2 regions of the Clostridium sp. JNZ X4-2 genome follow, and region 2 is predicted to be linked to the other one. Evidence: riboswitches for the same ligand, from Rfam matches in the RefSeq annotation. Region 2 holds a riboswitch; the other holds the start of a gene.
What was found. Region 2 has a riboswitch for cyclic di-GMP ahead of ACYUJ6_RS07640 (prepilin peptidase). Riboswitches for the same ligand answer to the same signal wherever they lie in the genome.

Region 1: it holds a riboswitch for cyclic di-GMP, as region 2 does, so the genes downstream of both, ACYUJ6_RS13585 (methyl-accepting chemotaxis protein) here and ACYUJ6_RS07640 (prepilin peptidase) in region 2, are expected to answer to the same signal.

Annotation. Positions count from the first base shown of each region.
Region 1 covers NZ_CM142685.1:2,827,262-2,830,697, reverse strand. The annotation lists gene ACYUJ6_RS13595 (dipeptide epimerase) at 1-639, opposite strand, end outside; gene ACYUJ6_RS13590 (DUF3870 domain-containing protein) at 764-1,090, opposite strand; cyclic di-GMP riboswitch class II at 1,317-1,399, shown strand; gene ACYUJ6_RS13585 (methyl-accepting chemotaxis protein) at 1,622-3,328, shown strand; gene ACYUJ6_RS13580 (Ryanodine receptor Ryr) at 3,350-3,436, shown strand, end outside.
Region 2 covers NZ_CM142685.1:1,575,066-1,578,501, reverse strand. The annotation lists gene ade (adenine deaminase) at 1-658, opposite strand, end outside; purine riboswitch at 727-824, opposite strand; gene ACYUJ6_RS07640 (prepilin peptidase) at 934-1,683, opposite strand; cyclic di-GMP riboswitch class II at 1,731-1,815, opposite strand; gene ACYUJ6_RS07635 (hypothetical protein) at 2,176-2,694, opposite strand; gene ACYUJ6_RS07630 (DMT family transporter) at 3,040-3,436, shown strand, end outside.

The DNA.
Region 1 (3,436 bases), 1.3 Mb from region 2:
TTTAAGATCTGCATCTTCCATCTCTCTTAACACCTTTACTGCTTCTTTAGGTTTCCATCCTTGATTGGCGTCTATTCTAAGGCCGGCTTCATATCCTACAGCTTGTCTTATAGCTTTCATTCTTTCCAGATCTTTTTTAGAATCTTTACCTACCTTTATCTTTAAGGTTTTATATCCTCTTTTTATGGCATTTATGCTGTCCTTTACCATCTCATCAGGGTTATTTACACTTATAGTTATATCCGTTGTTATTTCTTTTCTAAATCCACCAAGCAGCTTATATAAGGGAGCTTTATACAATTGACCGTATAAATCGTAGAGGGCTATGTCCACCGCAGCTTTTGCGCTGGTATTTTTTACAATACAGCTGTTTAATTTCTGCATTAAGGCTTCAAAGTTTTCTATATCCATACCTATGATGGATTTCTTTATGTGATCTTCTATAGCCCCTTTTATTGCTCCAGTTGTGTCTCCTGTTATGGCCCCGGTAGGCGGGGCTTCTCCAAAACCGATATTGCCTGTGTCCGTGTATATTTCCACTATAATATCTTCTACACTTTCCACAGTACGCAGTGCAGTTTTAAACGGGGTGTTCAGTGGAACGGATATTTTTCTTATTTTTATATCCTTTATCTTCATTAAGATTACCTCCTTGAAATTAATATAAAAAAGCCAGTAAAAGCACTATTAGTATTGTGCTTTTACTGGCTTTCATTTACTTTAAAATAAGGATAGCTTATTTATCATAAATAAAACAGTAAAATTAAAAATATTTCTTTTTGATTTCATTATATTTTTTAATTCCATCCTTATAAGCTACAATGATGGCCCTCTGAGAGGAACCATGATATCTTTTTATTATCTGCTTTTCTAATTCATTATCAAAGGCTTTAAGACTTCTGCCCATTAAAAGGGATCTTATAAATTCATCAGTGGTCTTCAATGTGGAAGATGAATTCAAATCAAGTATCTTACCTGTATTTAAATCCACCACAAAACCTATATAGAACGAATTGAATCTAATGGTAATGGCGTTATCAACATTAGTTTTTGCATTACCCACTATATATACTGTATTTTCTGTATACATCAAATCACCTTGCTTTATATAAGAAGTAAATTTAGATGCAGTTGCTGATTAATAAATATATAATATACTAAATATTCAAAGAAGTCAATTTGTTTTTATTATGTATCAATATTTATTGAAATATTGATATTAATATGGTAATATTACATAAATAAAGCTTAACATATAAATTTTATTATTAAATACATATATTTTCTTAGTAATAATTAATTACATTAATAAAATACATAATATGGAAACGATGAAGAATTCTCTTAATGTGGGTACCTTGGGAATTTGAAGTTAATGGTACAACCGTCCAATAATTAGCTTAACAACTGATTATTGTTTTTTTATTTATGCTGTTGAATACCCTGTGAAAAGGTCAAAGTATATGGTGAAGATCCTTGTACAGTTGCCAATAATGAGAATATTGTGTTATGGGTAGTAGATGTATTTAAGGAGGTAATGCTGATTAATTATAAAATCATTGAAAAAGAGAACATTGATAATGAAAAGCAATAAATAGGAGTATAATTAGGGGGGAGTATTATGTTTAAAAATGCTAAATTGCAGATAAAACTGTTAATTGGATTTGGTATTATTTTAATAATTATGTTGGTTACTACTGTTTGTGCTTATTATAACTTTAGCTATATGGAGACTATTAATGATAAATTAATAAGTAATGTCATTCCAATGGATAGATTAATTAAAGACATTAATAGTGAATTGATTGATGAGGAATCAGGGGTCAGAGGATATATTGCAAGTAATGGGGATAAAAAATATTTAGAATCATATAGTACCAGCCGTAAAAGTATAGATGAGAATATAAGAGAAATTAAAAATTACTATACTAAATATCAAGATATGGCAAGTATTATAACTGATGAAGAAATTCCTAATATTGAAGTGATAAATAAATATTTTGATTCTCAAGTTGAACTTGTAAAGACAGGTAAAATTGAAGTGGCATTAAACAGACTGGGGGATGGAAAAAAATACATGGATGTGTGCAAGCATGTTCATGATAAATTAAATAATGAAATAAATAAATTGAATAACGATGCACTTAACAGTATTAGAGCGGAGAATGTTAAGGCAAAACTTGTTATGGGTGTCATTTTTGCAATTGGTTTTATAATTGCTGTAGTTATAGCCTTGTTTTTTTCACATATGATGGTAATCCAGATAAATGACAGTATAATATCTTTAAAAGAAATTGCTAAGGGTAACTTGAAAATTCCTCCATTGAAAGTAAATGCAGAAGATGAATTTGGACAGTTGAGCAATGCAATTAATTCAATGCAAGATTCTGTAAAAGGTATTATTATGGCTATAACTGATGAAAGTAAAAATATAAATAAGGCATTAGCAATTTCAAATGATGATATTGTTGATCTTGCAGAGAAGCTTGAAGGCATATCTGCAGCAGTGCAGCAAGTATCTGCTGGAATAGAACAAACTTCATCTTCAACAGAGGAAATAAACTCCTCTTCTTCTGAGTTTAAGAATGCAGTAAAATCCATGGCAGATAAATCCCAGAAAGGGGCTGAATCCGCAGATGAGATTAGTAAGAAGGCCGTTGCTTTAAAGGAAAATTCTGTGGCACTTCAAGCAGATGCCAATGAAACAGGTGCAAGCATTAAAAAGATTATGGATGAAGCTTTGGAAAAAGTAAAAAAAGTTGAAAAAATTAGAATATTATTGGAGTCAATTTCACAGATATCTTCACAAACTAACCTTCTGGCTTTAAATGCTGCAATTGAATCCGCTAGAGCTGGTGAAGCAGGAAAGGGCTTTTCAGTAGTTGCTGAGGAAATCGGGAAACTGGCTGAAAACTCTAAGGAAACTGTCAAGGAAATACAGAGTACTATTAATACCGTATTTGAAGCTGTAGACAGCCTGTCAAATGCTTCAGAACGGACATTAGATTATATTGAAGCAAAAGTAGTTAAAAGTTATGAAGAATCAGTTTTGGTAGGAGAAAATTATGATAAAGATGCATTGTATATCAATAATTTAGTAAGAAATTTAAGTTCAACTTCAGAGGAACTTTTTGCATCAATAAAGGTTATGTCGGAGGGAATTGATGAGATATCAAGAGCAAGCAGTGATGGTGCCAAGGGTACAAATGATATTGCTGATAAAGTATTAAAAATAAAAGATAGGGCAAATCAGATAAAAATTGAGATGGATCATGTTAATCAGAGTTCGAAATATCTGAAAGAACTTGTTTTAAAATTTAACATCTAAATGAAAGAAGGAGTTGCAGTTATGGAAATCCAGGATTTTAATATTGTTGTATCTGGTGATGTATGCGTAAATTTATTATTTTGGCAAATCAACAATGAATATATAAGC
Region 2 (3,436 bases):
ATTCATGATCGTTGTCAATACCTGCCAGGCGATAGGATTGTACTTCTTTTCCTGTTATTCCCGGTGCGTGTCCATCTATAATCTTGTCTTCAAATAAAGCGATCTTATCCATTATTTCCTTTTTATTCTCTATTACATCATGAAAACACATAACTTCCCCCAGTCCAAGAACTCTTGGGTTATCTTTATACTTTTTCATATTTTCCGCAAGAAATTTGCCTGCTCCATTGGTATCAAATTTTGTAGCCGGTACAGATGAGGGTATCATTATATATATATTCAATGGTACATGCTCTGTTGCATCCATTAAAAAATCCAATGCCTTTTCACCTTTTACATTAACCAATTCATGAGGATCTGCAATCAATGTAGTAGTTCCCCATTTGAGGATCACCTTTGACAGCTCCTGAGGCATAACCATGGTGGATTCCATATGCATGTGAGCATCAATAAACCCTGGGACAATATATTTGCCTGTACAATCAATCTCTCTTTTTCCCTCATACTTTCCAATTCCCACAATGGTATCTTCTACAATAGCCACATCATTCTCTATTATCTCTTCGGTAAATACATTAACTATATTGCCTCCTTTTAATACAATATCTGCTTTTTCCTTTCCAATTGCAGCCCTTTGTTTTTTTCTCTTATCTTTCATTAATACTCTCCTTTACCATTTAGAAAAAGGTACAAAAAAGCCAGCTGCCGAAAAATAATTATATTATACCTATTTCTAAATATACTTATAATCAACTATTTACGGTAGCTGGTAGAAACGCTCAACCTCATTATGAGCTTATACAAGTGATCTATTAACTTTTATCTAATTATACTATGTTAAATTTTTTTGTCAATTTAGAATAGTCGGTTTATTTGGAATAACAGTCATATAAAATACCGTATTTTACTAAATCAAAATAAAACTATAAATTTTTACAGGTAAAGATTTAATATGGTTTCACCTAAAAATACGGTTATAATTGAAGCCAGTGAAATAAAAGGTCCAAAGGGTATGTAATCCTTCCTTGATTTTTTGCCTGACAGGATAAGAATTATTCCCACAGCTGCACCTAAAACAAAGGATAAAAACATCATCACCAAAGTCAGTTTAAACCCCAGGAACAATCCGCAAAAAACGCAGATTTCCATGTCTCCCCATCCCATTCCGCCTTTTGTTATAAGTATGATAATTGCAAAAAATATCCCGCTGAATACTCCTCCAAATATGAAGCTTCTTATTTCAAAACCCATATTCCAATACACTGCCATAAATATAAGGGCAGCAGCAAAACCAGCTGCTGTTGTCTTAAAATAAACATCTGTAGTATCAAAATCTATCATTCCCACAACAATTAAAATGCTCATAAACATGGCATATTTTATAAAATCAATACCTATTCCAATTTTAATATAAAGCATTAAATATAAAAGAGCTGTTGCAAATTCTATAAGAGGATATCTTATAGATATTTTTTCACCACAATATCTGCATTTTCCCTTTAAAACAAAATAGCTTATTATAGGTATCAGATCATGCCACTTTATTTTCTTCCCACAGTTTGTACAGTGGGAAGAAGGATATGCGGTGGACTCTCCCCTGGGTATCCTGTATATGCACACATTCAGGAAACTCCCTATAACAGCTCCAAAAACAAAGATAATAACAGCATAATAAATATCCATATACACTCTCCATTTTTAGGTAAAACAAAACCCTACACTTATGAATATAAGCATAGAGCCGGTTGCATCACTAACTCTATACACACCTGATGCCCAAATAAAATGTGCATTTCATTGTTTTCCCTATAGTAATATCAGATTATTTTAATAATAACATAATTTTTACTAATATGTAAGTACTTGTTTTAAGATTTGCAATCATTTTTTAAAATTAAATATTTCTCCGATATAAGTGCAAATTTCTTGTGCAAATAACAGCCTGACATTATTGTAATGCTTATTAAATATATGGGTTAATTCTTCTGAAAAACTTGTATAATTTTCGTCGAATTTTACCCTTCTTTCTAATTTTAATTTAGATTATAATTATATATGTTATCCACAATAATATCATGATTTTATATTATTATAATGCATTAAAGTTTTGCAATAAAAAAAGGCATCCTGTTAGAATGACTAATTTTATTAACACCTGCTTATATTCTGCCAGAACTATTTGTATTCCAAAAACATTTTAATATATTCAGGAGAAAATGGCAGTAAATTATCAAGTATACTATTCACTATTTCATCAACATTTTCATCTGTAATTTTTATTCCTTTCATATCATCTTCATCATTTACAATCATATTTTCCTCTTTAAACCTTTGTTTGTCTTCCTCATTGTCCATGCTTTCCAGTTGTTTTATAAATTTATTATATTGAGTTTCATAAATAGCCCTATAGCTTTCATGTTCCAATGCCTCTGAATTGCTTATACATCTGTCCGACAAATAAACATTGTCCTCGGTAAACATAAGATTTCCATATACATAGGCTCTCATACAAGGTTTTCCTTCAGCTGTGGGCAAATTCAGCTTCTTGTTTTCTTTCTGATGTATATTGAATTTATAATCAGATTGTTTTCTCTGCAGATAACATTTAGAATCCAGCTTTGATAATTTCTTAGTTACATAATCAGATATTTCTGGCTTAAATTTCTTTATGGTATTTTTAACTGTGATACCCATATCATCTCTCCTCGTTTATATATATTTTAATATTAAATTGCAAACAATCATCCATTTGCTAATTTAATTCACTTACTATTATATCACTATAATACTATAAATATAATCCAGGGCAATATCTTTAAGAACCTCTCCCCCTCATCAACTTCTTTTATTCCTATTCATTTCTGTTTCATATGGATTTCCCATAATTGAATTATCTACTTATATTTGATATTATCATCTTATATGCTGCAGCTGTCTCCATGTCAACAGAAGGGGGATTATATTGAAATAAATTCAATGGGCAGCCCAGGTAATATATTCATCATTAGGCATCAGGTGCAATTTTAGGGAGGTTTCAATATGAATGCTAAACTTAATATTATCATATCCATGCTCATATTTGGAAGTATTGGTGTATTTGTAAAAAATATAAATTTACCATCTGCTGAACTGGCTTTTTTCAGAGCTTCTATTGGAAGTTTATTTTTAATTTGTGTCTTCTTTATTAAAAGTGAAAAAATATCTTTTAGGTCAATAAAAGCAAATCTTCTATTGCTTATAATGTCTGGTATGGCCTTGGGATTGAACTGGATTTTCTTATTTCAGGCATATAAATACACTACTATACCCAATGCAACACTCAGTTATTATTTTGCTCCCATATTTGTAATACTATTATCACCCATATTTCTTAAAGAAAAGCTTACAGCAACCAAAATCAGCTGTGTTATTATAGCAATGGCAGGATTATTCTTAA